2 regions of the Spongiibacter sp. IMCC21906 genome follow, and region 2 is predicted to be linked to the other one. Evidence: predicted binding sites of a transcription regulator. Region 2 holds the regulator's gene; the other holds the start of a gene.
What was found. Region 2 encodes LexA, which represses DNA repair genes until DNA is damaged. Its sites were predicted from a motif close to ACTGTNTNTANANACAGT; they were not measured.

Region 1 (15,415 bases), 750 kb from region 2:
ATTTGATTGCCCTGGTATTAAGAGGTGATCATCAGCTTAATGAAATTAAAGCTGAAAAAATCAACGGCGTCGCCAACCCCTTAACCTTTGCCAGCGAAGAAGACATTGATAAAACCCTGTCTTGCAAACCCGGCTCACTGGGGCCAGTAGGCCTGGATATTCGCTGTATTATTGACCGCAGCGCTGCGCACTGCAGCGACTTTGTCTGTGGCGCCAATGAAGATGGCTACCACCTGACCGGCGTCAATTGGGAGCGGGATGTGGCCGCAGCTGAAATCGCCGATATCCGCAATGTTGTCGAAGGCGACCCCAGCCCTGACGGCAACGGTAGACTACTCATTAAGCGCGGCATTGAAGTGGGCCACATTTTCCAATTAGGCACAAAATATTCAGAGGCCATGAACGCCACTGTGCTCAACGAAAACGGCAAACAGCAAACCATGACTATGGGCTGTTACGGCATTGGTGTGACCCGCGTGGTCGCCTCCGCCATCGAGCAAAATCACGATGACAAAGGCATTATCTGGTCCAATAGCATTGCGCCATTCCAAATAGCCATTGTGCCCCTTAACTACCAAAAATCAGATGCCGTTAAAGTCCAGTCAGACAAACTCTACGCCCAGCTTTTAGCCAAAGGCTATGACGTGATTCTTGATGACCGCAACGAGCGTCCCGGCGTTAAGTTTGCCGACATGGAACTGCTGGGAATTCCCCACCGGATTGTGGTCGGTGACCGAGGCTTAGAGAAAGGACTGCTGGAATATAAATTTCGCCGAGCAAACGACAATCAAGATGTGGCTATTGACGAGGTTGTGGACTTCATTGATACGCAATTTTCAGCTTAAGCAAGGCCTAGGCCTTGTTACCCTGACGCTGCTCCTCAGCTTCAGTCTTTCCACTGCCGGCAGTACCTTTGTCGCAGAAAAAGACCGCGCGGAGCTGCGTCAGCACCTTAAGCTGGCCATCGCCCAAGCCGATAGCTTCGACGACCGATTCGACGCGGAAGTCTGGTTGCTGGACATGTCCGGACGCTTAACTCGGTTTATGCCAGAGCCCCAGCAACGCTTGGAGTTTTTACGCTTAGTACATCGCGAAGCCCGAGCCGCCAAACTAGATCCAGAACTGGTGCTGGCACTCATTGAAGTAGAAAGTAACTTTGACCGCTTTGCCGTGTCCAGCGCCGGTGCGCAAGGGCTTATGCAGGTCATGCCATTTTGGAAGGCGGAAATCGGCCGAAGTGATGACAACCTAAGCAAAGTCGAAACCAACCTCCGCTACGGCTGCCAGATTCTCCAGTTTTACATCAACAAGGAAAAAGGCGGCCTATTTCGGGCATTAGCAAGATATAACGGCAGTTTAGGAAAAAGCTGGTACCCAGAAAGAGTACTCAGCCGATGGCGCAAACGATGGTATGCAGGGGAGATAGAGGGGCTTTAAGAATAGAGGAATTTTTCAATAGAGGGACTGATCAAAAGCTGGGCAGGCGGCAAATAACAGCAGCGGCCATCTCATCTGCTATATCTTGTCTGCTGCATACACCGTATTCAAATACAGCGCACCTCGTTTAATGGAAACAATCACCTCATCACCCGAACTACAATTGCTCAGACTGGCAATAACATAACGGCCATGCTCGGTTTTAATGGTGGCATGGGATAAGGGTTCTACTTCGCCACCGCCAAGCACCTCACACTTTTGCACCTTGCCACTCATCGTGCTGATTGTTTCACCGTTTTTATAGAACGATAAAGCGGCAAAAATACACAGCAACACGAATGCCCCTAGCAATGCCCCAGTTAGCTTCATTTCAATGTGCCATGCCTCTAATAATCTTCAACCATTGTATTCCTTTGAGCCTACATCCCGTTCGGTAGCAGTCAGTCCTATTCAGGGCCATGTTTTGGCGGTGGCTGCTTACCTTTATGTGGCCGCCGCATTTTTTTGTCCTCCCACTTAGCCAACTCCAAGCGATGCTCCACAGGCACACCGGGCAGAACCTCGGCTAACACGTTGTGTATTTCACTTTTTAGTTTGTCGTCTGCAGCCCGAACCCGACCAAAGCCAGCTTGCAGTTCAGCTTGAGTGACCGACTCCTGCTTTAAAATACCCACCATCTCCCGGCGGGCCTGACGCAGCTCACGAAAAGAGCTACGCATTTCGCCTTTATGCTCGTGCATGGCCTTTTTAAGCACATCAGCAAACTCTGACGGTGAATCTTTAAGCAGTTTATGGCTCATTTCCCGCATGGCCCAGCGGTCTTTACCAGAATACTGCTGGCCAAAATAAAGCCCCAGCAGTATGCCGTTGCCGACCAGAGACACCAACAACGCAATGACCAAACCTTTATTTCGCTTCATTCCTCAGCCTCCGCCAACCACTCGCTTACTTCATAATTTGCCGTGCTATCCAGCTCAAAATCGGCGGCTGCATCCGGTGGTGCCAGCAAACCACCCGCTCCCAACAAAAAACCCAACATCACCGATGCCAGCGCCGTAGACATACCTAGCCGCCATACCGGTAAAGTCGGAGTGGGGCCCAAGGACGCCTGAGGACGCGACGAGATCGAGGCAAGTCGAGCTTGCATTTGGGGGCTAAGTGTCAATTGAGGCAGCTGAGTCAACATGCGCTCCATTCGCCGCTCGTCCTCTAGGGCGGCATGCCATTGCTTTGCCAGCTTGGGCTGCAATTTTAACAACAACGGCAAAACCACCCGCCACCACAATGGCCACACCTTTATATCGGAGCCATATGCAGTCAGTTGTTTGTCAAAATAACGCTCAAAGTTCATGGTATAAATCTCCCAATAGAGATTTCAGCTGGGGCTTAGCCCGGCTCAGCAACGATTCTATGGCCTTAGGACTACTGTCCATAATGTGTGCAATCTCCTTTACGGCCAATCCTTGATAGTAGCGAAATACCATCGCCATACGCTGGGCCTCAGGTAAGCTCGCCAAAGCGATTGAGATCCGGTGTTGACGATCTGCGCCATCAATACTGTCGCTGCTGCTGTTATGACTATCATTCCCTTGTTCATCGTTTAGACGAACGGCTTCATCACTATCGATGACATGACGGTTTTGAAAGCGCTGGCGGTGGTTTATGGCGAGGTTGGATGCAACCCGGTATAACCAAGTTGAGACTTGGGCCTTATCCTCCCAAGTCCCTGCCTGATACCAAAGTTTTTCAAATACCTCCTGACAGAGGTCCTCCGCTTCATCCCGAGATAGCACAATGCGATAAAGCACGTTGAGCACTTGGCCAGCATGACGTTCCATCAAAATAGCCAAGGCCTGTTGATCACCCGAGCTCAACCGTCGCATTAACGCTGTATCAGATACCTGCATCAATGCGACAGCTCCTGACTACTCGCCCGTATCCTTGCCCTTGCGATCGTAACCGCGATCATGCTCACAGCCACCCTTACGGTGTTTGCCGCCGCGCATTTCTTCACGACTGATCGTGCCATCACCATCCTTATCGAGTTTCTTCTGCATTTTCTCAGACTGCGCTGCAAACTCATCGGCAGAGACTTTACCGTCTTCGTTGCTATCAGCGCGGCTGAAGCGATCATGCTTTTTACGCATTTTTTCTTTAAAGGCTTCGTTCTCTTCCCGAGTCAAAAAGCCATCGCCATTGCTGTCAATTTCACTGAACATTTTTTGACGGTGCTGGCTAAGCTCCTCAGCACTGACCACACCATCTTTATCCAGATCAAGCAGGTTGGCATGTTTGCCTTTAAACGCTCCAGCATCTGCTTGCACTGACATAGATGCCAGAAGAATCATGGCGATAGAAACAGTTTTTACGTTCATCATAGGATTTACTCCAAATTTAGGGTTTTGAACGGCCGTTACTGATTAAACACCCCGGAGAAAAAAATCCTTCGCAAAAAATTCCTCGACCAACGTCTTATTCGGGGCCGCACACATAGCGCCAGACATCATTGTCTAAATAACAGCGATTTTTGGGTCCCGGCAAACTATCGTCTGCGCTTTCAAAACCCGCATCACCCGGATACATCATGCATGTTAATGCGGGGTTATTCGCTTTAACCGGCTCAATAAATGGCGCCTCGCGGTTGGCATAAAACGCCCTCACTGCAGCAACATTCTCGCAAGCGGCAAGCTCACAGAGTGTCACAACAGTAGGCGGCAACATCAACATTTGCCGAGCCTCATGGCAACGCAGGAAATGTGCAGGGCTAGCCCACAGAAAATCGTCCATTTCCTCGCCATCCACCTTAACGGGAGCATCGCTACCCTCAGTCACAAAAAACCAGGTGGCGAAGCGAAATGGATAACCGCTCGGTGTCGTCCAATGAGAGAGAAATTGCAAACCCGCTAACGGCACATCCAGGCCCGCCTCTTCTTGCGTTTCCCGCAGCGCCGCTACCATCGCGGTATGCTGCTCTTGCTCGCCAAGCAGGCCGTCTTCAGGGTCAATAGCACCACCGGGAAACACCCAACTCCCACTCCCGACTTTCAACTGTTTGTGACGACGCAGCAACAAGGTTTGCAAGCCTTCGTCACTATCTTTTACCAATACCAGCGTTGCCGCACGCTTCGCTTCTTTTTTCATATTTACTTCCACTGATCCTTACCCCATGCCGTCATATCCCCAGGGGGCGCTGGTCGTAAACCCCTGTTCAGATACCGGTTGCGAATTCTTTATATAAGTTGGCCTAAAAAACGGCTATTGCTGCAAGTTCGGCAATAGCGGAGTGGCCAATATGTGCCTAGACTACGATAGAGTCACGCAATCAGGCATATGCAAATTTGCCATTGCGAAGCTTACACAAATTCAGCCGTGCCCGCAGTGCGGCAGCTTATCGGTTTATAACGGCAAGTCCGTTTGGGGATGAAGAGCACATGGCAACGCTTTCAGTGATGGACTTGGCTTTCTTGCTAACCGAGTCAGATGCCAGCCCAAAACATGTGGGTGGGGTAATGATTTTTAAAAAGCCTGCTTCAGCCGGACCCGATTTTGTGCATCGGGCTGCGGAACAATATTTGGGTGGTAACGACGACCTACAGCCGCCTTTTAACCAAATTATTAAGTTTAACCTTTTCCGTGGTCTGCACTGGCAAACCGCCGCTAATTTCAATATTGCCGACCACATTCATTTCCACCAGCTTAAGGGTAGCGATTTTCGCGACAGCCTCTACAAACTGGCTGGAGCGCTACATAGCGAGCGTCTGGGAAGAGACGCTCCCATGTGGGAATTCCACATTATTGAAGGCATTGATCCGACCCGCTTCGCATTGTACGTCAAAATCCATCACGCCTATGCCGATGGCATGACAATGGCGGCGTGGCTGGCCAAGTCTTTATCCACCACGGCTCGCACGAAAGCAATTAGCCCAATATGGCATCACCTCAAACGGTCCGGCGCATCCACTCGTATAGCAGAAGAAAAGTCGCTGTTAAAATCCCTGACCGGCGTTGCCGGACAATCAACGAGCTACCTACGCTCAGCGATAGGCCTGAGTAAACTCAGCACGCAGTTGGCACTGGAAATGGCTAACCTCACCAAAAATGCCGTTGCGGTTCCGTTTAAAGCTAACCCCAATACGCCGTTAAATGGGCAGGTGGTTCAAGGCCGTCAAATCGCTACCGCCGCCGTACCCATGGCCCGGGTCAATAAATTACGCCACCAAACCCGATCCACACTGAATCATATTGCCTTAACCTGCATCGATGGGGCATTGCACCGTTATTTAGAAAGCTGTTCGGCAGACATTGACCAGCCCATCACCATTCAAATGCCCGTGAATTTACGCCAAGAAGGCGACGACAGTTTGGGCAATAAAATCGGCATCGTCTTGGTCGAGCTTGCCAGCAAAACCACCGACCCCTATGAGCGACTGCGAGAAATTGGTTTTACCCTGCGCAACGTTCGCTATCAGGTAGACGGCGTACCTGCAGGCTCTATTGTTGCCTACACTGTGCTGTTGGGCAGCCTGGCCATGGTTACCGAGGCCTTAAAGCTGGGGGACGCCGCACCACCGCTGGGTCACACTTTGGTCTCGAATGTGCCCGGCCCGGCAAAGACGCTGTATCTTGGCGGTGCCCAGCTCGAAGAGATGTACCCCATCAGTACTCTCACACCCAACAATCATCTCAATATCACCTTGTTCAGTTACGACGGTCGCCTACAGTTTGGGCTGGTAGCCAGTTCAGCCATGCCTGAGCTACAGCGTTTAGGAGACTATATTCACGAGGCCTTTACCGAACTCGAAGAGGCGGTGGGGTTAACAACACAGCAGTCAACAAAACTTTAAAGAAATAATAATCGCTCTATCAAGAGCCGTTTTCACCAGCAGGAGAGTCAACCATGAGCTACTTTGTTACCGGCGGTACCGGATTTATTGGCAGATTTCTAATTGAGCGGCTGGCCAAGCACCGGGGCACCATCTATGTACTGGTGCGCAAGGGATCTAAGCAAAAATATAAAAACCTGCTGGAGCAAACCGGCTTAAACAGCGACCGTTTAGTGGCGATTAATGGCGACTTGTCCAAGAAAAATCTCGGCATTAGCCGCAAGGATTTGGACCTGCTCAGCGGCAACATAAAACACTTTTACCACTTGGCTGCCATTTACGATCTAAAAGCGGATGCCGCCAGCCAGGAAGTCAGTAATATTGCCGGCACTCAAAATGCCATTGCGGCTGCCGAAACCATGTCCGCGGGCTGCTTTCACTTAGCCAGCTCCATCGCTGTCGCGGGCTTATACCGGGGCGTGTTTAACGAGGATATGTTTGAAGAGGCAAAAGGCCTGTCCCACCCCTATTTTAGAACCAAACACGACTCGGAGCGGCTGGTAAGACAGCAGTGCAGCATCCCTTACCAAATCTACCGTCCAGCCATGGTGGTAGGCGATTCCAAAACCGGAGAAATGGACAAAATTGATGGCCCATATTATTTCTTCAAACTTATTCAACAAATTCGCAGCCGCATTCCCCAATGGATTCCGTTAATCGGTATTGAAGGTGGGCAAATGAATATTGTTCCGGTGGACTACGTCGTCGATGCAATGGACTACCTGTCTCATAAATCGGGTTTAAATGGCCGCTGCTTTCATCTGACCAATCCCAGCGGCCAACAAGTGGGACAAGTACTCAATATTTTTGCCAAAGCCGCCCACGCCCCTAAATTTGCACTGCGCATCGACAGTAGAATGCTCGCGTTTATTCCCCCCGGTGTGCTCGGCATTGTTAAAAGCCTGCCTCCGGTAAAACGGATTATCAATGCCATGCTGGCCGACTACGGCATCCCCAAAGCGGCTATGGGATTTATTAATATGCCCACCCGTTTTGATAGCCGCGACACGGAAAAAGCCCTAAAAGGTAGCGGTATCAGCCTGCCCCCCTTAGAAGATTACGCCGCTAAAATTTGGGATTACTGGGAACGCAACCTCGATCCGGAGTTGTTTAAAGACCGCTCGCTGCGAGGCAATGTTAAAGACAAAGTGATTGTCATTACCGGCGCCTCTTCTGGTATTGGCAAGGCTGCAGCCGTGAAGCTGGCCGATGCTGGCGCGCAGCTTGTTCTGGTTGCCCGAAGCTTAGACAAACTGGAAGAAACCCAAAAAGAAATTGCCAGGCGTGGCGGCAAAAGTGTGGCTTACAGTTGCGATGTTTCCGATATGGAATCCTGCGACAAGCTAGTCAGCACCGTGCTAGAAAACCACGATCACGTCGATGTATTGGTTAACAATGCCGGGCGCTCTATTCGGCGTTCGCTGGAACTCACCTTTGATCGCTTCCACGACTTTGAGCGCACCATGCAGCTCAACTACTTTGGCGCCATTCGACTGATTATGGGTTTATCTCCCTCCATGCTGGCCCGTCGCCAAGGCCATGTCATTAATATCTCGTCTATCGCAGTGATTGTTGGCACCTCGCCACGTTTTTCTGCTTATGCCGCATCTAAGTCGGCATTGGATGCCTTCTCTCGCAGCGCGGCGGCAGAATTCTCTGACCGTAATATCGCCTTCACTACCATTAATATGCCGCTGGTAAGAACGCCAATGATTGGACCCACCTCAATTTATAGCGCGGTGCCCACCCTGTCTCCCGACGAGGCGGCAGATATGATCTGCGAGGCGATTGTTCAACGCCCCAAACGGATTGCAACCGCGCTGGGGATTACCATGCAGGTCCTGAATGCAATTATGCCTAAAGCCACCGAAATTATTATGAACACGGTATTCAGAACCTTCCCCGACTCTGCCGCCGCGAAAGGTGAAGATGAAGGCGGTCAAAAAACCGAACCCTCAAACGAGCAAGTCGCATTGGCAGCCGTACTAAAAGGCATTCACGTCTAATCTCAACTGGTTTACCCCACTCCAAGCCGGCAGCCCACTGCCGGCTTCTCTCAACAGCGATATTTACGCCCATCCTTTATTTGCCCTAAAGCCACTCAGCGGGCAAAATTCTCTGCGCTGAATAAACGAGCCGAGCGATCGCCGCGCTCAAGGCTTAATTGCGGTAGGATAAGCCCCGCGCAAATCAGAGAATAAAGAGGAAAACGCGACATGATCAGCATGATCGGCTTGATAGGTGGCTTGATACTACTGACCGTTCTGGCACTGCGGGGCTGGAATTTGTTTATAGCGGCGCCGCTTTGTGCGCTAGTTGTCGCATTTACTGGCGGTATACCTCTCTTTCCCGGTGAAACTGAACACGCGTTTGTCACCACCTACATGCAAGGTTTTTCTGGCTTTGTTGCCGCCTGGTTTTTGATGTTTTTACTGGGCAGCCTGTTCGGAAAATTCATGGAAGACACTGGCGCCGCCGATAGCCTGGCCCGTTGGATTATCAATAAAATTGGCATTAAGCACGCTGTTGCCGCTGTCGTGCTTGCCTGCGCGGTGCTGACCTACGGCGGAGTAAGTGTGTTTGTTGTAGCGTTCTCGGTTTACCCTATGGCACTGGGCTTGTTTAAAGATGCCAACCTACCCAGACGTTTTATCCCCGGCGCACTGGCGTTTGGCTCCATCACTTTTACCATGACCTCGGCAGGCTCCCCCGAAATTCAAAACTGGATTCCCGTAAAACATCTGGGTACCAGCCCTTATGCCGAATGGGAAGTTAGCTTGATTGTTGCCACCTTTATGGCCTGCATGGGCTTTTGGTGGATAAACCGAATGATCAAAAAAGCCGTGGCCAATGGCGAAGTGTTTGAGCATCGAGACACCGACCCGGCTATTAAAGAAAGGGACTTTCCTCACCCCATCACCGGTTTACTGCCTCTACTGGTGGTGCTGTTAACCTCTTTTATTTTCCACGACAGCCTGGCCCAATATGCATTAATTCTAGCCCTGCTCGGCGGCTGTTTAAGCATTATGCTTATTAACCACAAGTATTTTCACGACCGTTCCAAAGCCATTAACGAAGGTACTACCGGTGCCCTGATTGCCATTGGCAACACGGCCGCCGTTGTCGGTTTTGGTACCATTGCCAAAGCCTCCCCTGCCTTTGCTGTTGCTGTCGACGCCATGACCGGCATTCCCGGCAACGAGTTGATTGGTGCCGCCATTGCCGTGACCACCATCGCGGGCCTAACCGGCTCAGCATCCGGCGGTCTATCCATCGCCCTGCCCGTCCTCGGTCCGTATTACATAGACCAAGGCGTCGACCCAGAGCAGTTGCACCGCATCTCGTCCATCTCCTCTGGCGCCCTGGATTCCCTACCCCATAACGGTTATATCGTGACCACCGTCCGAGCAATTTGTGGAGAAACCCATAAAAGTGCCTATTGGCCAATTGCCGCCTTAACCATGGCGGTCCCCGTGATAGGTTTAGTATTAGCTGTCGTACTTATGCAGTGGTTATAGGCAATATATGTACTGTTTACATTGATGTAAAAACTGAAAAAGGCGCCTAGCAAATGCAGCTGACCCACATGCCGCTAAATCCTCACTACGGACAGGGGCAATTCACCAGAGCAATATTAATTCGTAATCTAAGCGCTCAAAAAGTGGAATTGGGCATGGAGGACCACGAACACGCCCTGCGTATTTATCTCAAGCACGACGGTGAGAATATTCTGACAGTCTCAGGGCAGTGGATTCGCCACCCTATGGATATTTGTGCGGGTGCAGCCCAGGCGCTATCGAGTTGGAACGGGAGCCCGCTGTTAAAAGACTTACGCCAATCACGACGCACCCAAGACACGGCTCATCACTGCACGCATTTTATAGACATGCTGGACCTGGCATCGGTACACGCTTATCAACAGCGGCCAGAGGTGCATTATGCAGTAGTGGTAGATGACTCACCCGAGGGCAATGAAGCACCACAACTATGGCGCAACAAACAAAAAATACTCTCACTACAACTTGAGCAACATGAAGTATTTGTAGAACCCCGCCACTGGCGGGGTCGATCAGTTTACAAAGGCTTTCTCAAATGGGCTGCGGCCTCCCTGGAGGAAGCCGAATTTGAACTGGCTTACATCGTTCAAAAAGCCATGTTTGTTGCCAGAAGTCAGCGCATTGATATCCCCACGGTTACCGGCAAAGCTGCTCGATTGTCGGGCCCCCCAGATAGCGTCTGTTATGCGTCCCAACCCGAGCGCTATGACACTGGCTTGCGGTTAAACAACAACCGGGACATATCATCCACCCCCAGCCAAATCCTCAAATTTATGGATTCGCCGCTAGCTGCGCAAAGTGATAACTAAAGAATCAGACCGACTGATTCTTTAGCGGCACCCAATGTACAACGCCAAACAACACACACAGCACAATACTTGTCAGCAAACCGCCCTGATAGCGTTTCAAATATTTGAAGCTTAAGGGTACTTCCATCAAATGAATAAGAAAAATAATAGCGAGCGCCTGTAAGATATAGCTTTGCACTGAAGCAAAGGCAGGAATAAAAGCCACCGTTAGCGCAATAACATAAGAGATGGCCATGATACTTTTCAGGCTTTTCATTTTTTTTATTTTCCATTCATAAGTCAAAAGTGACGAGCAGCATAACGCTAAACAACGGAATAATGAAAGTACCCGCCGCAATTCCCACCTTGAGACAAAAACCCCATTTATTACAAGCATGCCCCCTGTCTCGATACCCAAAACAACAACATAAACCCCACTCAAAATACTGTACAAAAACACAGCATCATATTATTCTCGCCACCATGGAAAAGCATCAAGCAAGCAAAGTACTAAAAGGTCGAGGTAGCGCCTCGACAATGGAGGGGCGTTTCGCCATTCGCCGCATAGAGCTGGATGACAGCGGCGAGCCTCTACACCACCCCCGTACCGAGCTTAGAGCAGAAACAGCCAAAAGCATTATTAGTCGCAACCAATCACCGGATATTCCGTTTAATCTTTCTGTAAACCCCTATAGAGGCTGTGAGCAGGGTTGTGTTTATTGCTTTGCCAGGCCCAGCCACGCCTACCTGGACTTGTCTCCGGGACTGGATTTTGAAACCAAAATCAGCGCTAAACTCAATGCTCCAGAATGCTTTGAAGCAGAGCTGCGCAAAAAGAGTTATCGCTGCGAGAGTATCGCACTGGGCATCAACACCGACGCTTATCAGCCCGCCGAAAAACAGCTTGAAATTAGCCGTCAGCTGCTGGAAATAGCCCTTGCATTTCGGCAGCCTATTTCTATTGTCACTAAAAGCGCGTTGATCTTAAGAGACAAGGATTTGCTGGAAGAAATGGCCAAACACAGGCTGATTCATGTCGCTGTGAGTGTTACCACCCTCGACAATAACTTAAAGCGGATAATGGAGCCTCGCACCGCATCTGCGGCCAGTCGGCTGCGGGTTATTTCTGAACTGAGGGATATTGGCGTACCGGTGAGTGTCTTAATTGCACCGGTGATTCCGCATATTAATGACAGCGAAATGGAAGCCATTATTGAGGCCGTTGCTGATGCAGGCGCGGGGTCCGTTGCTTATATTTTATTGCGCCTGCCCCACGAACTTACTGAGATTTTTGTAGAGTGGCTGCATCAGCATTTTCCCCAGCGGGCAAACCACGTTATAAAACGCATTGAAGATATGCGAGGTGGCCGTTTATATCAAAGCCAGTTTGGCGAACGTATGCGTGGCACGGGTATCTTTGCCGAACTCCTTCAACAGCGCTTTAAAATCGCCAGCCGCAAAGCAGGATTTACTGACAAAACCCTGCCTGCACTCGACTGCAGTCAATTTCAGGTGCCGTCTAAAGCAGGTGATCAACTGTCATTATTTTAAAGCTTTATTTCTTCAGTAGCTTGAGTGGAACCCGCTCTTCACGGCGAATATTGCCCTCGCTGTCGCGTAACTGTAAAGCAAGCAAGGTATCTCCATTGTCTACGCGAATTTCCACTACGCCAAAATTATCAAGCAGCAAATTATTGCCACCTACCCGCAGCGCATTTGGCTCTTTGCTGGCGGGACTGTTCGAGGGCAAGGCCGAGTTCAATCCGCTGGAAGTCACCTCATATAACGGATAGTTTAAAGTCGAAGCCTGATAGCGAGAAATTTCCCCCAAGTGTCGGTCACCACTTAACAGCACCACAGCTTCTGCGCCGGTGTCTTTAATCAACTGAAAAAACCGCCGCCGTTCTTGCGGGAAATTAGCCCATTTTTCAAAACAGTGTTCACTCGCAAGCAGTTGAATACTGGAGGCAATTAATCGTAAGTCTGCCGGTTTTTCCAACTCACTTTTAAGCCACTGCCACTGGGTCTCCCCCAGTACCGTTGCATCATCAGCGTTATTAGCAACAATCCCGGTAGGAGCACAAGCTCCGGCAGACCGCTTTAAGGGACTGCGAAAACTGCGGGTATCCAGCAGAATCAACTGCACCGACAAGCCCGCACTGTTTACATATTGGCTGTGATACACACCGGGACCAAAGGCCTCACCCAAGCGGGACTCATCCAAGCCAAAAAACGCCGCAAAATACCCTTTTGATGCTTGCTTAAAAGGGTATTCAGCACCGCCATCATTCACGCCGTAATCGTGATCATCCCAAGTGGCGGCCAGATGTATATTTTGCTGCCGAACTGCAGCAGAAAACTGCTTAAAATCCGGATTGAACGCTAAATCACTGTACGCAGAGCCAATACGCTGTGGCTCAGCTTGCTGACGATATGGGCCCACATCACTATAAACATTGTCACCCATAAATATAAACGCGTCCGGCTGGGCTTTAACGATACTCTTCAGTACCGGCTGCGGTGCCCACTGACGCAGGCAAGAACCGAAAGCAATTCTACCAATATCACCCTTCAACACAGGGTTTGAGGCAGTGCTTACCTTGCCAGAGTTACTTGAGCAGCCAACAATGGTTAGCAATACAGCGAGAGAAAACAGAAAAATTCGAAACATAAGCGCCCCCACATACGAGTTTCTCAGTGATAACAGCTAGCTATGACAAGGCGAAGACAGCTACCAAAGTAACTGTCCTATTCCAGTAAAACTGGCAATTAAGACTAAAACCGGGCAGCGACCAGATCGCAGCGCCCAAAAACCCAACACGGCCAACAGTGTGGCCAACCACCCTTCCGGGGCATGGCTGAGAACGGGGTTAATCCACGCCGCTATTAGCATTCCCACTGCCACTGCATTGACGCCAGCGATAGCCGCTTTAGGCTTAGATAGCTGACTCAGGGCATGCCAGCCAGGCTCAATCATTAAAAGCAATAAAAAACCGGGCAGAAAAATAGCCACACACGCCAAGCCTGCCCCTGCCAAGGACGATTCTGGCCACATCTCCGCCCCCAAAAAACTGGCAAAGGAGAACATAGGGCCGGGCACGGCTTGGGCAGCGGCGTAACCGGATAAAAAATAATCTTGCTCGACCGCACCGGACAACAACGTTTCCAGTAAGGGCAACACCACGTGGCCGCCGCCAAACACTGCAGCGCCAACCTGATAAAATTGACTGAATAAGTGACCGGAAAAAACCAACGACGCCACCAGCAAGACCAAGAAAAGTCCACCACTGACTACCGAGCTAAACGGGAACTGAAAGCGATATGCCCCACTATTTGCCGGCGCTCGCCAAGCCATGACAACTGCCGCCAACAGCAATAGGGAAAACTGGGTTAGCGGTGTCATTTGAACCAGTAACAATATCGCGCTCATCAGTGCCAGTACGCGGGTAGCGGCACTGCTACAAAACTGCTTGGCCATCGTGAAAATAGCATCCACCACAACCACCACCGCCAGTAATTTAAGCCCCTGCACAGCGCCGCTTTCAAATAACGATAGATTCTGCCCGACCGTTGCAAACAGATACATCAGAAAAAAAGAAGGGAGGGTAAAACCGAGAAAGGCGAGCACACCACCCAAAGGGCCAGCGCGGTGACAGGCGATCGCAAAGCCTAATTGACTTGAACTGGGACCAGGTAAGAATTGGCAAAGAGCAAGTTTGGCAGCAAATTCATCGGCGCTGAGCCAGGCTTTCTGCTCGACAAATACCCGCCGAAAATAACCGATATGGGCAGCTGGGCCGCCAAAACTGATGCAACCCAAGCACAAAAATTGAACAAAAACCGCCAGCAATTGTTTGCTCCCCGCGCTGCGTAATCAGTCAGCGCAAAGTATAGCGGTTTCTTATGACAGCAAAAACAGCCCTATTTAGTAGGGCGCTTCGCCTTACTGATAAAGCTACGACCATCGTTGGCCTTAGATCTCGCCTTCGCTTTTTTGTTTTTGGGATTGCCCCCAGGTTTTTTAGTCCGCGGCTTTTGGGGACGATCTGCCACATCGCTACCCTGATATACCGACGCCCGCAATTGTTGACCGGCGACCCATACGTCTTGCAACGCAGACAACACGTTATCAGACACATTGCCTGGCATTTCGACAGTGCTGAAATCCTTAAACAACTGGATACGACCAATTTCCTGGCCCGACAAGCCGGTTTCATTGGCGATGGCGCCAAGGATATTACCCGCACTTACACCGTGCTCACGGCCTACTTCAATACGGTAGCGATTCATATCGGCAGACATGCCACGCTTTTTCTCTGCCGATTTCTCGGTTCTAGGCGCCTCAGGGGCCATAAACAGCGGTTTGTCATCCTGAGCAAGAATAGCCAAGGCTGCGGCCATATCCAAAGGATCGGCGTCTTGCTGGGCGGCGTAATCGGTTAGCAATGATCGATACGCTTGCAAATGTGGCGACTGCATGGATTCTTGAATCTGCTGAAGAAAACGATCTTGACGCAGAGCATTGATGTTATCGGCGCTGGGCAGGGCCATTTCCTGAATGCTTTGACGCGTCGCTTTTTCAATGCTGTAAAGCATGCGCTTTTCTCTGGGCGCGACAAACAGAATCGCATCACCCTGACGGCCAGCACGACCCGTTCGGCCTACCCGGTGCACATAGGCTTCAGTGTCATTGGGAATATCGTAGTTAATAACGTGGCTGATACGCTCAACATCCAGCCCCCGAGCAACC
Region 2 (15,415 bases):
CGGTGGCTGGCGAAGACGGGTCTCATTAGCACGGGCGCTGGTGTCTGAGCCTGATATTTTGCTATTAGACGAGCCCACGAACCATTTAGATATCGAAGGCATACTTTGGCTTGAGCAAAGTGTGTTGAATTTTAGTGGCTGTGTACTGTTTGTGAGCCATGACCGGGCGTTAATCGAAAAACTGGCGACTCGGATTATCGAGTTGGATAGGGGGCATTTAATCAGCTACCAGTGTAACTATCCGCGTTATTTAGAACTGCGTGAGCAAAATTTAAAAATTGAGGCTGAGCACAACGCGCTGTTTGATAAACGCTTGGCCGAAGAAGAAGTGTGGATACGCCAAGGCATTAAAGCCAGACGAACCCGCAATGAGGGTCGTGTCAGGGCGCTGGAGCAAATGCGCCGTGAGCGCTCCCAGCGTCGCGAGCTGGGTGGCAGTGCGAAAGTAACGGTAAACCAGGCCGATCAAACCGGAAAAATTGTCGCAGAACTTAAAGACGTGAGCTTTAAAATAGGCGGCAAACAGCTGGTTAAGAATTTGTCGTTACTGGTTTGTCGTGGCGATAAGTTGGCGCTGCTTGGTCCCAATGGGGTGGGTAAAACCACATTGCTGAAGCTGATTCTTGGCGAGCTTGAGGCCGACAGCGGCAGTATTCGCAGTGGCAGCAAGTTAAATGTGGCGTATTTTGACCAGCTTCGTGATCGCCTTGATGAAGATAAGCGGGTTGTGGATATTGTTGGCCAGGGTAGTGATAGCGTCACTATCAATGGTAAAGATCGCCATATCATGAGTTATTTGAGCGACTTTCTCTTTACCCCAGAGCGGGCCCGTAGCCATTTTGGGGTGTTGTCTGGCGGTGAGCGAGCTAGAGTGCAGCTCGCATGTTTGTTCAGTCAGCCTGCAAACGTATTGGTGATGGATGAACCGACCAACGACCTGGACATGGATACGCTGGATTTACTTGAAAGCCTGTTGGTGGAATTTACCGGCACCGTGTTGTTGGTAAGCCACGATCGAGCCTTTGTCGATAGTGTTGCCAGCAGTTGCTTGCTGTTTGAAGGCAATAGCCGCATTAGTGAACATGTTGGCGGATATAGTGATGTTGCTGCGTATCAAGCGCGTCTTGCCGCACGAAGCGACAAGGCTGCTGTGGAGGCAAAACCCGAAACAAAAGCAAAAGCCAGCGCCCCTGTGGCAGCGCCCAAAGCGAAGAAACTGAGCTACAAAGATCAGCGGGAATTGGACAGCTTGCCTGCCCGTATCGATCAGCTCGAAAAAGAGCTGGCGATATTGGCAGATCAGTCTGGGCAAGCCGAATTTTATCAGCAAGCGGCTGATGTGATTGCCGCAGCCATGGCAGAGATGAGCGATAAGCAAGCTGAGTTGGATGCGTGCCTAGAGCGCTGGATGGAGTTGTCTGAATAAATCGAGTTGAGCCAATAGTGTGGTTGGCCACTTGCCTCGATAGCCTTCGAGGCAAGCTACTCTTCTGATTTACCGACTCGCACGGCCAGCACGTCGCAGGTGGCACCGTGAAGAACACTGTTGGCTGTCGACCCCAGCAGCAGGGCAAAGCCTTTTCTGCCATGACTGCCCAGAATGATTAAGTCTGCGCCGAGTTCTTCACTGAGGTCATGGATTTGTCGATCGGCTTGGCCAGTTAACAAGTGACGGTAGTCAGCGGCGACGCCATATCGGTCGCCTAAAGTGGCCATGTGATCACTGGCTTGCTCTTGTAACTGTTCTTGAATACTGGCGAAGTCCATGGGGATATCGCCGCCATAGGCCATGCTGAGGTGCTCTACAACGTGCAGAAGGTGGAGTTCGGCACCGTGATGTTTTGCCATACCTGCCGCGCGGCGCATGACCGGCTCTGCTTCTTCAGACAAATCGACAGCAACAATAATTTTTTTGTAGTTGGGCATAATGTGTCCCCCTTATTTATAAGTCTGCAATTAAGTCGTTATGCAACGTTGGTAGGTAAAACGTTGCTAGGTAATATGGGTCTACCGTTGCGGGTGGCTCCGGGTCAATAATCACGCCTTTAGCTATGACCGCAGTAAGGGTCAGCAAATTCCACGTTAAATACATTCTTAGCCGTTTTCAAAAAAAGATGCGTTCTAGCCCTCAAGTTTACGACTAAATACTTACAGAAATTCTACATCAGCGTTTAGGATACCGCCCCAGCTTTTTGTCCACCGAGTAAAAAGGAAATTAGATATGCTAGGGAGAAATACGACATGGCTTGGTTGATTGGCATTGCTGTTATTGCTTTTATGCTAGCGCCGATAATTTGGATACTGCCCAGCCCAAGACAACAGCGTCAAACGCGAATTCGCGAAGCAGCACGCCTGCGAGGTATTCAGGTACGTGTCACCACGCTGCCACAAACACGGCGGCAACGGGTTCGGCGGGAGGCCCAGGAGCGGGTGGTGAGCTACACCCGGCCTATTCATAATCGCAAACCAGGTCAGGGATGGAAGTACTGGTTAAAGCCTTGTGATGAAGTTGAGGCCGATGCCTTGGCCGAATCGTCGCCGCTGCAGCCACTCCTCAGTTCTTTGCAAAACAAGTTCCCAGCCGACGCGGAGCTGTTGGAATATACCGGTGTAGGTCTAAGCCTTTATTGGCGAGAACGCAGTGCTAACAAAGACACTGTCGAAGACCTTGCTGACCTGCTGGAAATGATTGTAAGAGAAGGTAAGTTGGAAAGTGGCTAGATTGTACAGAGGTTCTTTAAATATGCTTAAGCTGGGGAGTCGCAATGACTAAAGAGTTAAAGCGCGGTAAATATCAGCATTATAAGGGTGGCTTTTATGAGGTTTATGGTGTGTCTCGGCATAGCGAAACCGATGAGCTGCTAGCGGTCTACCGGCCCTTGTATGGTAGCAGAGAGCTGTGGGTGCGGCCGTTGAATATGTTTTTAGAATCTGTTGAGTTTGATGGGGAAAAAATTGATAGATTTAAGTATGTTAATAGCGACTTAGAAGGTGCTTTGTAACTTTGTTGTAAGCGCTAAATTGCGTAATTATCCTTGACCCCCGGATTTTGAACACTTATATATGTCGCCTCGCCAGCTTCTGGCTTTCATCCGTTTTACAGATTTTAGAAGGACAATATGGGGAAATCTCTTGTTATTGTGGAGTCGCCAGCCAAGGCGAAGACAATAAACAAATACCTCGGTGCAGACTTTATTGTGAAGTCCAGCATTGGGCACATTCGGGATTTGCCGACCAGTGGCAGCGCCAGCAGCAAAGCTGTGGACCCCAAGGCGCGAGCAAAGGCTGCGGCGGAAACCCGCAAACTGTCGCCTGAGCAAAAAGTGATTCATAAAAAGAAAAAGGCCAAGCAGCAGTTGGTGGCTAGAATGGGCGTTGACCCAGAACGCGACTGGAGCGCCCATTACGAAATTCTGCCCGGTAAAGAAAAAGTCGTGAATGAGCTGAAAAAGCTCGCCGAAAATGCTGACCACATCTATCTGGCAACGGATTTGGATAGAGAAGGAGAGGCCATCGCATGGCATTTACGTGAAGCCATTGGCGGCGACAATAATCGTTATCGGCGGGTTGTTTTCAACGAAATCACCAAAAAGGCCATTAAAGAAGCCTTTGAGCACCCCACAGAACTTGATATAGATCGCGTTAACGCCCAGCAAGCACGCCGCTTTTTAGACCGGGTAGTGGGTTATATGGTGTCACCGCTACTATGGGCAAAAATTGCCCGGGGTTTATCCGCAGGGCGGGTCCAATCCGTTGCGGTGCGGTTGATTGTTGAGCGGGAAAAAGAAATCCGCGCCTTTGTCCCCGATGAGTATTGGCAGGTCTTTGCTGATACAAAAGCCAGTGCTGGCGAATTGCGCTTAGAAGTTAAAAAGCAGGGTAAAGACAACTTCCGCCCCAGTAATGAAGCTGACACCATGGCTGCAGTGAGTGCGCTGCAAGCCAATGACTTTGTTGTATCGGGTCGAGAAGATAAACCAACCAAATCCAAACCTTCTGCGCCGTACATCACCTCGACGCTACAGCAGGCCGCCAGCACCAGGCTGGGCTTTGGTGTCAAAAAGACCATGATGATGGCTCAGCGGCTTTATGAGGCGGGTTACATTACTTATATGCGTACCGACTCGACAAACTTGAGTCAGGACGCTGTCGCGGCGTGCCGAGATTATATTTCGGAGCACTTTAGCAAACCTTATTTGCCTGAATCGCCACTGTCTTACAGTAGTAAAGAGGGGGCTCAGGAAGCTCACGAAGCTATTCGTCCTTCTGATGTGAATGTGGAGCCAACCCAGCTTTCGGGAATGGAGCGAGATGCTGAGCGTTTGTACACCTTAATCTGGCGGCAGTTTGTAGCCTGCCAGATGGCGCAAGCTGAATTTACCAGCACCTCTATTGTGGTAACCGCGGGTGACTTTGAATTGCGGACCCGGGGCCGGGTAGTGCGTTTTGATGGCTTTATGGCGGTACAGCCGCCTATGCAAAGCAAGAAAGACGAAGACCAAGTGCTACCCGATGTAAAAATTGGCGACCAGCTGGCTCTGGTCAAGCTTGACCCCAGCCAGCATTTCACCAAGCCTGCACCGCGCTACTCTGAAGCGGCATTGGTTAAAGAACTTGAGAAACGCGGTATTGGTCGGCCGTCTACTTACGCCTCCATTATCTCCACGATCCAGGACCGGGGTTACGTCAAAGTTGAAAACCGCCGGTTTTATGCAGAAAAAATGGGCGATATTGTCACCGATCGCCTCGTAGAGAGCTTCAGTAATCTGCTGGACTTCAGCTTTACTGCCCGTATGGAAGAGTCGCTGGATATTGTCGCCTCGGGCGGCAAAGACTGGAAAAAGCTCTTGGATGAGTTTTACAGCGAGTTTCAAAAAGCGCTAGAAAAAGCCGAGCAAGATGATAGCGAAGGCATGCGCAATAATCAGCCTACCGGCACGGATATTGAGTGTCCTACCTGTGGTCGGCCCATGCAGATTCGTACCGCAAGCACGGGCGTTTTTCTTGGCTGTTCGGGTTACGCGCTGCCGCCCAAAGAGCGCTGTAAAAAAACGATCAACCTGGTAACTGGCGACGACTTTGTCAGCATTGATAGTGAAGACGAAGAAGCGGAGTCCAAGGTATTACGGAGCAAGCAGCGCTGTAAGATCTGTAACACGGCAATGGAAAGCTATTTAATTGATGAAAGTCGCAAACTGCATATTTGTGGCAACAACCCGGATTGTTCGGGCTACGAAATAGAAAAAGGCAGTTTCAAAATCAAGGGTTATGAGGGGCCAACCCTTGAATGCGACAAATGTGGTGCAGAAATGCAGCTTAAGACAGGCCGGTTTGGCAAGTATTTTGGTTGTACCAGCGAAAGCTGTAAAAATACGCGAAAACTGTTGAGAAGTGGCGAAGCAGCACCACCAAAGATGGATCCGGTGGATATGCCCGAGCTGCAATGTGACAAGGTAGACGATCATTATGTGCTGAGAGATGGGGCGTCTGGATTGTTTCTTGCCGCCAGTGGCTTTCCGCGTAATCGGGAAACCCGCGCGCCAAGGGTGAAAGAAATTCTGCCCCACAAAAACGAAATCGATCCAAAGTATACTTTTTTGTTTTCTGCTCCGGCTCAAGACAATGAAGGCCGCGATACGGTGATCCGCTACAGCCGCAAGACCAAAGAGCAATATGTTCAGTCTGAGGTAGATGGCAAGCCATCTGGCTGGTCGGCATTTTATACTGGTGGCAAATGGGTGGTGAAAGAAAAGGCGACAAAAGCCAAAGCTAAGAAGTCAGCGAAATCATAGCGCTTACCCAAATCACCTGGTGCTAACCAAAATCATTGCGCTAAAAATGGCTGGGAAACGTCAATGAGAGAGTCTTATCGGGGGCAGTGTAATCTGCACCTACATTTTGCCAAGCAATTTCTCACGTCTCTGGATCAAGAGCCAGAAGCACGCTGGGGCGGCCATTATGCGAGAGCGATGGCCGATGCCGTGGTGTGGCAGTTACAACTAAGTTACCGCGCCCACCTTGCTGATATGCTAACGCAGCAACCTAAATTTCCTCAGCAGCTGCCCAAAGGGGATTATTTTGCTTGTGACTTTAAGGCCAGTGAGCTACCACCGGAATTACTTGAGCTTGCTGACAGAGAGCGTCACACGCCGTGGCTTCGGGCTATGGTCAGCGAACGATTTATAAATCATCCTGGCGCCGCAGTGACCGTCGAAGTATCTGGGTTGATTGCGAAAGACTCTCTGGCAACCCATTCGCAGGGCGCAGGGGAGTTAGAGGAATGGCTAGAAGAACTCAACAGCTTGATTGCCCGCCACCGGGCGACACTAATGGAATACTGATATGGAGGATGCTGGCTTTTAGCAAGACCATTGTTTTTCGTCGTCTGCCAGTTGCTAACAGGCTGTCGTTATAAAAAACGGCATACGATTTTAATTGACGTTGGCAGCCCCGGCCCTGCATTTGTTACACTAGCCATTACCGCGCCTGATTGAGGGGCCTCTGCGAGCAAGGAATTTTTTTGTGCTTTCATATTTAGAATTGGTGGAATTAGCAAACGGCGACATCGTTCTGCAAAAGGCAGAGGGTGATGATAAACCTTTGTTGGTTATCCAATTTTCTGATGAAACGCGTCGCAATATTCCTGGTTCTTGTTTAGAAGTCGCTAGGGCAATGGTTCAGGCTGGTTTAGAGGCTGCCGCAGTGATGGATGATGAAACTGCGCTGGAAGATAATGACGAAGAGGAAGAGCTGGCAAGTTTGGATTCCGAGTCAAAAACCCTTCATTAATCAAAATCTTAGCGTCATTTCTGCATCCTGATTATTAAGCACTCGGCGCTGCCCGCTTTGGCTGCTGCACTTAATTTCTGACGCTGCTCATCACTTAACTCATTCTCGATTAACACGGCGACAGTGTGGCTACGTCCGCTTTCTAGGGCTCTGCAGGTGATCTTGCAAAGCGTGTCCGTATTGGCCGTAACCTGCAAAATTCGTTGGCCGCGAAGACTGGCACCCGCATCTAAAAGCGGCTTGAGGGGGCGTTGAGCTACCCAGCACAGCCAGCGATCATTGGAACGTCCACTGAGCTCCAACAGCATGCCGGCAAGGAGTGATCGGGCTAAGTGGCCGTTACCTGATAAACGAATTTCGTTAAGGCTGCCATTCTCGGTTGCTATGGTGTTGGCAGGTTGGATATCTTGATAAAGCGATAATTGCTCGACTTGTTGCATGCTTAATTCCCCCGGCGCAATACGCCAACACTTAAACCTTCGATGGCAAAATCCTGTTCCCGCAAATCAACTTCAATGGGCGCATAATCGTCGTTTTCGGCAAAGAGACTGATTTGATATTTGCTCTTGTGCTGTTTGAAACGTTTAACGGTCACTTCATCGTCAATACGTGCCACAACAATTTGACCGTTTAATGCGGTATTGCAGCTATGTACTGCAAGAAGATCATTATCGAATATACCGACATTGATCATGCTGTCGCCCTGAACCCGAAGAAAGTAGTCAGCGCTTGGCGAAAATATCGAGGCAGGCATATCGCAGTAATCTTCAATGTTTTGCTCGGCTAATATCGGGTTGCCCGCCGCGACCCGGCCAACCACCGGGATACCCTGTGATTCTGGTAGCCGTATGCCTCTGGAGGCGCCCGCAATAATTTCAATTGCGCCTTTTCTGGCGAGGGCTTTTAAATGTTCTTCCGCTGCATTGGGTGAGCGAAATCCCAGCTCCTTGGCGATATCGGCCCGAGTAGGGGGGTAGCCGGTTTCATCAATATGGTCCCGGATCAGTTGCAATACTTGAGCTTGTCTTGCAGTTAACTTTTCCATATTTTCCATGTCTGGTTATCTATACAGTAACTGTGAGTATATACAGTATTTTGTGCTGTGCAAGTTTTGTGAGTTAAAAGATAATCTAAGCGAAATAGCTCACAGGGATGGGATAAAGGCTTGGGAATATATGAAGTGATGTTGTGAATATAACGACAACAGCTGCATTTGCTGATGTCTTAGCGATCATGGTCAATGCAGATCAACAAAAGGGCGTTAAGGCGGGGACAACCGACTGGTAAAAAAGGAATGTTCTATGCCTGTCAAAGGCTTGAAACATCGATTATGCAAGCTGCTGCCCGCCAGTTGCGCGGGCAGCATGGACGACGCGGAGCCGACGCAATTTAATAATCGTCGAGAATGCCGTTTATCACGTCTGTTTCAATTTCGTTTATGGGGCTGTTCCAACTCTCGGGGATGATCGTGTCATCAAGGTGCCGATAATCGTCGTCACTGAGTTCAAAGGCGTTCCGCCAATCTTCAGGCTCTTCGATATTTTCCAGGTTGAGTTGGCGCCAACTGTCTAAATCGTATTCGCAGAGTTCGCCATCAATAAGCTGGGCTTCTATTGTTGCGGAATCGTCGTCGATAGCAACGACTTCGAACGTCTGTCCCATATCCAATTCTTTATACCAATTACCGACTTGGGGTCTTATTGTTGCCATGCTGTCACCTCCGATAAGCCTTCCACAAAGCTAACATTTCAAGCTCCCCTGTCTAGTATGTATTTTTCCGAGCTGTGGAGCCGCCGCTATCTTGCTTGCCAAGAGAGTTTTGGTTTTGTTTAGCTAAGTGCATGTTATAAAAATAGAAGTTATAGCTTGCTTGCTCAATTGAATGAGGTTTTTTAGGCCAGTTTTTTATATATTGGCGGGCTTTAGAAATGATTCCGTCTATTCGGGGGCGCTATTCTATGCTTCCCAGCGAGATAAAGAGGTAAGTCGACATGCTTTTGCAGTGGTGGTCAGAGTCCCAGCCCGAGGAGTACCCGTGGTTGGGCGAGGCAATTTTAGCGGTGTTGGCAGTACTCACTATTAATTTGTTGGTGACGATTCTTTTACGCCGGTTGGCGGTGAAGTTTGAGGCAACCCACAACCTTTGGGACGATGCCTTGCTTGAGGCAAGTCGGCGTCCAATCATATTGATGATCTGGGCAGTGGGTGCAAGCTATGTATTGGCGTTGCTTGAGCGTTCCAGCGAGGCGGAGATTTTTTCGATCTTTGGTTCGGTTCGCGGCGTTGGCGTGGTGCTCATTCTCTCCTGGTTTTTGGTGTCACTAGTACGGCAAATAGAAAAGCGATTGTTGTCTGAGGATTATCGTAAATCCGATGAACCTGTAGATCAGACGACGGTGATGGCGCTTGGCAAATTGGTGCGTACTGCGGTGATTATTGTTGCGGGATTAATGGTGCTGCAAAACCTGGGTTACAGCATTTCTGGGGTGCTGGCTTTTGGCGGTATTGGCGGTATAGCGGTGGGGTTTGCCGCCAAAGATTTGTTATCTAACTTCTTTGGTGGCTTGATGATTTATCTGGACCGGCCTTTTTCCGTGGGGGAATGGGTGCGTTCGCCCGATAAGGAAATTGAAGGGACCGTAGAAAATATTGGTTGGCGCCTGACCCGGATAAGAACCTTTGATATGCGGCCTTTGTATGTGCCCAACGCCATATTTGCGCAAATTGCAGTAGAAAACCCTTCGCGAATGTTAAACCGGCGGATCTATGAAACCATTGGCCTTCGCTATCAAGATGCCGCATTGATGCCTGATATTATTTCTCGGGTCAGGTCTATGTTAGAAAATCATAGTGAAATTGATTTAGGCCGAACCCTGATCGTGAATTTTAATAAATACAACGCCTCATCCTTGGACTTTTTTATCTATACCTTTACCAAGACCCGGGATTGGGTGGAATATCACGCGATCAAGCAAGAAATTCTACTGAGGATAATGGATATTATTCATGAACAGGGTGCGGACGTCGCGTTCCCAACAACGACGGTGAAACTCGACCCGGTGCAAATTGAGCGAGACATGGCCGAGACTGCAACGCAGCCGACGACTGGACAATGAGACAGCTAGTCAGTCAGTTAGATAATGAGGAAAAGTAATGCGGCATAAAGTGGCAGTTGTTGGTGGTACAGGCTTATGTGATTGGCCGGGGCTAGAGTTTGGCAAGGCCCGTAAGATTAACACCCCTTATGGTTCTCCCAGTGCTGAACTGCAAGCGCTGAGGTATCAAGGGGTGGAGTTTTTATTTCTGCCTCGTCATGGCGGCAAGCATTCTATTCCGCCCCACAAAATAAATTATCGCGCCAACCTGTATGCCCTTCATTCACTGGGCGTCAAACAGGTGTTGGCAGTCAATGCAGTGGGCGGAATAGGCACGCGTTATGGGGCAGAGGTGATTGCCGTTCCCGATCAGATCAATGACTACACCTGGGGCAGGGAGCATACCTATTTTGATGGTGAGGATGGTCAGGTTGAACATATCGATTTCAGCTATCCCTATTCGCAGCCTTTGCGAGAGCGTTTGCTGGCGGCAGGGCTAACAGCTGAGATACCCATGGTTGATGGTGGCGTGTATGCGGCGACCCAGGGCCCGCGTTTAGAAACTGCAGCGGAGATTAGGCGGCTCGCTAAAGACGGTAATGACCTGGTAGGCATGACTGGCATGCCAGAAGCAGCGTTGGCTAGAGAGCTGGCGATGGATTACGCATCTTTGTGTTTGGTGGTGAATCCCGCGGCAGGTGAGAGCGACGAGCTGATTACCATGGACGATATTACTTTGGTGCTGAATACGGGTATGGAAAAAGTGAAAACGATTTTGGCCGGTGCGATCTGTGCACTGGCCAAAATGGATTGATTAATACGTTTATTTTAAGGTTTACGGACTGATTTGGGTTTGCGCATCCACTGGGGGGAGGTCATCGACGTTGGTGATCATAACCAATACGCCAAACAGTGGGTGATCCAGAAAATGCACTTCATTGCTGCGGAGCCGGCGAAGCTGATCCATTACCACAATTCGGGCGATGGGCGTATTACTGGCGCCGTAACGCTGCTTTTCCTGAAGTTGCGGATTTTGTTCTACAAACTGCTGGTAATCGTCTTGATACTCGCTGCTGTCTTCGGGGCGAGCGGTTAGGGTATCAAAATCTGGCTCGGTCTCTTCTTGGCCGCTGAAACGGTAGGGTTGTCTGGGCAGGTAGAAGTCGCCTTTACCATCGCCAAAACGGCTAAACCAGAGATTGGTGTCCAGGTATAAATAACGTTCTACCGCCACTTTGACGTAACCTTCCAGCTCGTAGTGCTCGCCTTGACGGTCACCGCCTTCAATTAAAATAGCAGGGGCACTACGTCGATTCTTCAGTGTTTGCCGCCAGCTACCTTGAAACAGGGTGCGATAACGGGATGACAAACGCATGGACTTGAGGACGTCGGCAAACTCTGGTGAGGGCGCGTCAACTCGGGTCAATGTGTTATTTTTGCCACCACTGCCAGGCAGTTGCACCCAGTTATTGGGATAGCGCAGGCGCAGGTTATCAGGCCAGCTTTCAGAAAAGGCGGCGTTTGAGTTGTTGTTGGCAAACACGATCAGGTCTATCTGGAATTCTCGATCCGCCGCCAAGCTTGATAGCGAAATGCTTGAGAGCAGCAGGGCACCCAGCAGGTATTTTAAAGATGGTTTGCGCATAGTGATCGGAACCCCGGCATTTTGGCTGGCATTACTATCGCAGGTATCACCCTACGGTTCCAGCATCTCCAATAATTGTTCTATGTATTCAAAGCGTTGCGCTGCTTCTTCAAGCTCAGCTTTGCATTTTAATGCCGTGGCACCATCAAATTGATAGGCGCCGGGCGCCGATTGAACCAGCTGTACCAGTTTTAGCGGGTCCACCTCGGTATGAGCCGAAAACTCGATTCGCCCGCCGCGAGCAGAAAACTCCAGTTTACTGATCCCCAGTGCGCCAGCTCGTTGGCGGAGTTCGGAAGCCCGGAACAGATTTTTGATTTGATCGGGCAGCAGGCCAAAGCGATCAATCATTTCTATCTGCAACTCTCTAAGCTCGTCAGCGTTGGCGGCGCTGGCAATACGTTTATACATCATTAAGCGGCTTTGTACGTCGGGCAGGTAGTCGTCGGGGATCAGTGCGGGTAGCCGCAAATTAATGTCGACATTGTCTTCGCTGCTGTTTTCAAGATCGATGGTTTTGCCGGACTTAATGGCGTTAACCGCCCGATCCAGCATATCCATATACATGGTAAAGCCAATGGAATGAATCTGTCCGCTTTGTTCATCGCCCAGCAGCTCACCTGCGCCGCGAATCTCCATATCGTGTGTCGCGAGGGTAAAGCCTGCGCCCAAGTCATCGGCTTCACTGATGGCGGTTAAGCGTTTTTGGGCATCTCCGGTAAGCTGTTTAATTGGCGGGGTGAGTAAGTAGGCATAGGCTTGGTGATGGGAGCGACCCACCCGGCCCCGCAGTTGATGCAACTGAGCCAGGCCAAATTTATCGGCCCGCTCAATAATAATGGTGTTGGCATTGGGTACGTCGATACCGGTTTCAATAATGGTGGAGCACAGCAATACATTGTGACGGCGGTGATAGAAATCACTCATCACCTGCTCCAGCTCCCGCTCCCGCATTTGACCATGACCGATGCCGATACGAATGTCGGGTAAGACTTCTTGCAAATCGCGGGCGGCTTTTTCTATCGTTTTTACCTCATTGTGGAGGTAATAAACCTGACCACCCCGCAGCACTTCTCGGAGAATAGCTTCTTTTATCAGCGCATCGTCACGCTCGCGAACAAAGGTTTTTACCGACAGTCGACGCGCGGGGGGCGTTGCGATAATAGATAGATCCCTGATCCCCGACATAGACATGTTCAGGGTGCGTGGAATCGGCGTAGCCGTCAGGGTCAGAATATCCACTTCCGCACGGAGATTTTTCAGGGCTTCTTTTTGGCGCACACCAAAGCGGTGTTCTTCGTCGATAATGACTAGGCCGAGCTCCCGATATTTAATGCCGCCATTAAGCAGCTTGTGGGTGCCGATTAAAATATCCACTTTACCATCGGCCATGTTTTCCAGAATCGCTTTTTGTTCACTGGCACTGCGGAAGCGCGATAGCACTTCTACGGTAACAGGCCAGTCGGCAAAGCGATCTCTGAATGACTCAAAATGTTGCTGGGCGAGCAGGGTGGTAGGCACCAAAACGACGACTTGGCTGCTATTTTGTACGGCGATAAAGGCCGCTCGAACGGCCACTTCGGTTTTACCAAAGCCCACGTCACCGCAAACCAGCCTGTCCATCGGCTGGGTGGCTTTCATGTCGCCGATGACGGCGTCGATGGCAGTTTGTTGGTCGGGGGTTTCCTCAAAGGGAAAACCCTCGGCAAACATTTGATAGTCCGCTTCATCCAGATCAAAGGCGCGGCCGCTGCGGGCGCTTCGGCGGGCGTAGATATCCAGCAGCTCGGCGGCGACATCACGAATTTTTTCTGCGGCTTTACGCTTGGCCTTAGACCATTGGTCTGAGCCCAGCCGGTGTAGCGGGGCATTGTCTTCATCGCTGCCGGTGTAGCGGCTGATTAAAAATAAGGCGCTAACGGGGACATAGAGCAATGAGCCTTCGGCATATTCCAGGGTGAGAAATTCGTTGGCATCATCATCGACATCTAAAGTTTGCAGGCCCAGATAACGACCGACACCGTGATCGGCGTGCACTACCGGCGCGCCCGGTCTGAGTTCGGCTAAATTGCGTACCACGAGATCGGGGTTGCTGGTGGATTTTTTGCGGCGTCGATTTTGTGCTACCCGGCGGCCAAACAGCTGGGATTCAGAGACGAGGGCAAACGCCTTGGCGTGGTCGCTGCTAAAACCGCCTTCCAGCGGGGCGACGGTAATGCCCAATGGGCTTTGGCTGTCGTGAAAGGCTTCCCAGCTGGAAAATTCACGGGCTTCAAGCTTATGCCGTTTTAATAAATCCTGTAAGGCTTCGCGGCGACCCGCCGATTCCGCGCACAATAAAACCTGCCGATTGAGGGCGTAAGCACGTAATTTTGCCAGCGGATCGTCTGACTTGGGCTCAACATTAAGCTCTGGGCCATCGTGAATAGGAAAGTCATGGCCACCAGCTTGATCCGCCTGGCTGCTGGCAGAAAGACTGATGCGCGGGTAGTGTTTGAGGGTCGCAAACAGCTCGGGCACCGCCTGGAAGATCGCATTCGGTGGCAATATCGGCCTTTGTACATCACCTTGGCGCTGTTCGTAGCGTTGCTGAATATCTTGCCAATAATGCTGGGCGGCGTCTTCAATACCGGCTTCGGTAATCAGGTGAATGCTGCTGGGCAGGTAATCAAACAGCGAGGCGGTTTCTTCAAAGAACAGGCTTAAATAATATTCAACTCCAGGGGGGGCGATACCATCGCTGACATCCTGGTAAAGATTACATTTGCGATGATCAACGTCGAAACGGTGATGCCATTGGCGGCGAAAAAGGGCAATGCCGTCTTCATCAAGGGGGAATTCCTTGGCGGGGAGTAGATCAATGTCGTCGACTTTTTCAGTGCCGCGCTGGGTTTCTGGGTCGAACTCACGAATGCTGTCTATTTCGTCATCTAGTAATTCAATACGCAGTGGCTGCTCGCAACCCATAGGGAATATATCGAGAATGGCACCGCGAAACGCGTACTCACCGTGTTGATAGACCGTGGCTGTGTGGCGGTAACCACTGCGCTCTAGCTGTAGCCGAATTTCGGCCAAGTCGAGAATATGGCCGACTTTAAACCGCAATGCCCGCTGTTGAACATAGGCGGGGGGCGCCAATCGCTGCATTAAGGTAGTGATGGGTACAATCAGCACCCCTTGTTTCAGCTCCGGTAACTTGCTTAAGGTTCTGAGCCGATCCGAGATAATATCTTCGTGGGGCGAAAAGGTGTCGTAGGGCAGGGTTTCCCAGTCAGGTAACAAGTGCACATCGGCTTTGGTAAAAAAAGCCAAGGCTTGTTCAAGTTGATACGCCGACGACGTGTCGCGGCAGATGACGAGAACCGGGTCTGAGGAGTGCTCAACAAGCTCGGCAATAATCAAGCCCCTGGCGGCGGCGGGAAGGCGCCCCCAGTGCTGGTGTTTACTTTGCCAAGGCGTGGGCATGTCTGGAAGTTTGATCACAATGGGGTTTTGTCTTTGGCTGCCTAAATCGGCGGGCATTGTAACCCGACTGCCAGTCCGCTGTAACACCGAGCCGGTGTGAGCTTTTTTTTAAAGGTGCTTCCACGTCGTTGTTGCACGCCACTCAAGCCTGATTGTGGTGTCAAAGCGGTGTTTTTTAGGGAAATTTTCCCCCTCTGTGCCCTCAAGTGCAGGATTGCTGTTGAGTGGCAGTTGAACTAAAGGCCGGTAACAAAGATAATACGCGCACAATTTCTGCCGCTAATTAAGTACAAGGGTTAAGTCGTGACTGAAAGAAGACGTGAGCGTCCTGATGATTACTTCGCCGATTGGAAAGAACGCGAAGCCCTCGCAGAGGGTATGATCCCTCTTATTGGTAAGCTCTACCGCAACAACAATGTAA

Region 1: IMCC21906_RS13690 (PA0069 family radical SAM protein) is a predicted target of LexA. The motif match lies at 11,111-11,128, and genes of this name have one in related genera.

Annotation. Positions count from the first base shown of each region.
Region 1 covers NZ_CP011477.1:2,961,042-2,976,456, forward strand. The annotation lists gene IMCC21906_RS13625 (proline--tRNA ligase) at 1-845, shown strand, start outside; gene IMCC21906_RS13630 (lytic transglycosylase domain-containing protein) at 826-1,437, shown strand; gene IMCC21906_RS13635 (hypothetical protein) at 1,516-1,806, opposite strand; gene IMCC21906_RS13640 (periplasmic heavy metal sensor) at 1,884-2,357, opposite strand; gene IMCC21906_RS13645 (hypothetical protein) at 2,354-2,788, opposite strand; gene IMCC21906_RS13650 (RNA polymerase sigma factor) at 2,778-3,344, opposite strand; gene IMCC21906_RS13655 (EF-hand domain-containing protein) at 3,363-3,815, opposite strand; gene IMCC21906_RS13660 (NUDIX domain-containing protein) at 3,910-4,578, opposite strand; gene IMCC21906_RS13665 (wax ester/triacylglycerol synthase family O-acyltransferase) at 4,869-6,281, shown strand; gene IMCC21906_RS13670 (SDR family oxidoreductase) at 6,335-8,326, shown strand; gene IMCC21906_RS13675 (GntP family permease) at 8,537-9,838, shown strand; gene IMCC21906_RS13680 (DUF2889 domain-containing protein) at 9,892-10,686, shown strand; gene IMCC21906_RS13685 (hypothetical protein) at 10,691-10,942, opposite strand; gene IMCC21906_RS13690 (PA0069 family radical SAM protein) at 11,149-12,216, shown strand; gene IMCC21906_RS13695 (alkaline phosphatase D family protein) at 12,221-13,336, opposite strand; gene chrA (chromate efflux transporter) at 13,397-14,515, opposite strand; gene IMCC21906_RS13705 (DEAD/DEAH box helicase) at 14,587-15,415, opposite strand, start outside.
Region 2 covers NZ_CP011477.1:2,211,038-2,226,452, reverse strand. The annotation lists gene IMCC21906_RS10215 (ATP-binding cassette domain-containing protein) at 1-1,426, shown strand, start outside; gene IMCC21906_RS10210 (universal stress protein) at 1,483-1,926, opposite strand; gene IMCC21906_RS10205 (hypothetical protein) at 2,242-2,721, shown strand; gene IMCC21906_RS10200 (DUF1653 domain-containing protein) at 2,766-3,002, shown strand; gene topA (type I DNA topoisomerase) at 3,120-5,792, shown strand; gene IMCC21906_RS10190 (DUF6586 family protein) at 5,856-6,341, shown strand; gene IMCC21906_RS10185 (hypothetical protein) at 6,523-6,789, shown strand; gene IMCC21906_RS10180 (hypothetical protein) at 6,804-7,229, opposite strand; gene lexA (transcriptional repressor LexA) at 7,232-7,834, opposite strand; gene IMCC21906_RS10170 (DUF6763 family protein) at 8,179-8,499, opposite strand; gene IMCC21906_RS10165 (mechanosensitive ion channel family protein) at 8,781-9,905, shown strand; gene IMCC21906_RS10160 (S-methyl-5'-thioinosine phosphorylase) at 9,943-10,698, shown strand; gene IMCC21906_RS10155 (CsiV family protein) at 10,720-11,529, opposite strand; gene mfd (transcription-repair coupling factor) at 11,581-15,051, opposite strand; gene IMCC21906_RS10145 (glyceraldehyde-3-phosphate dehydrogenase) at 15,298-15,415, shown strand, end outside.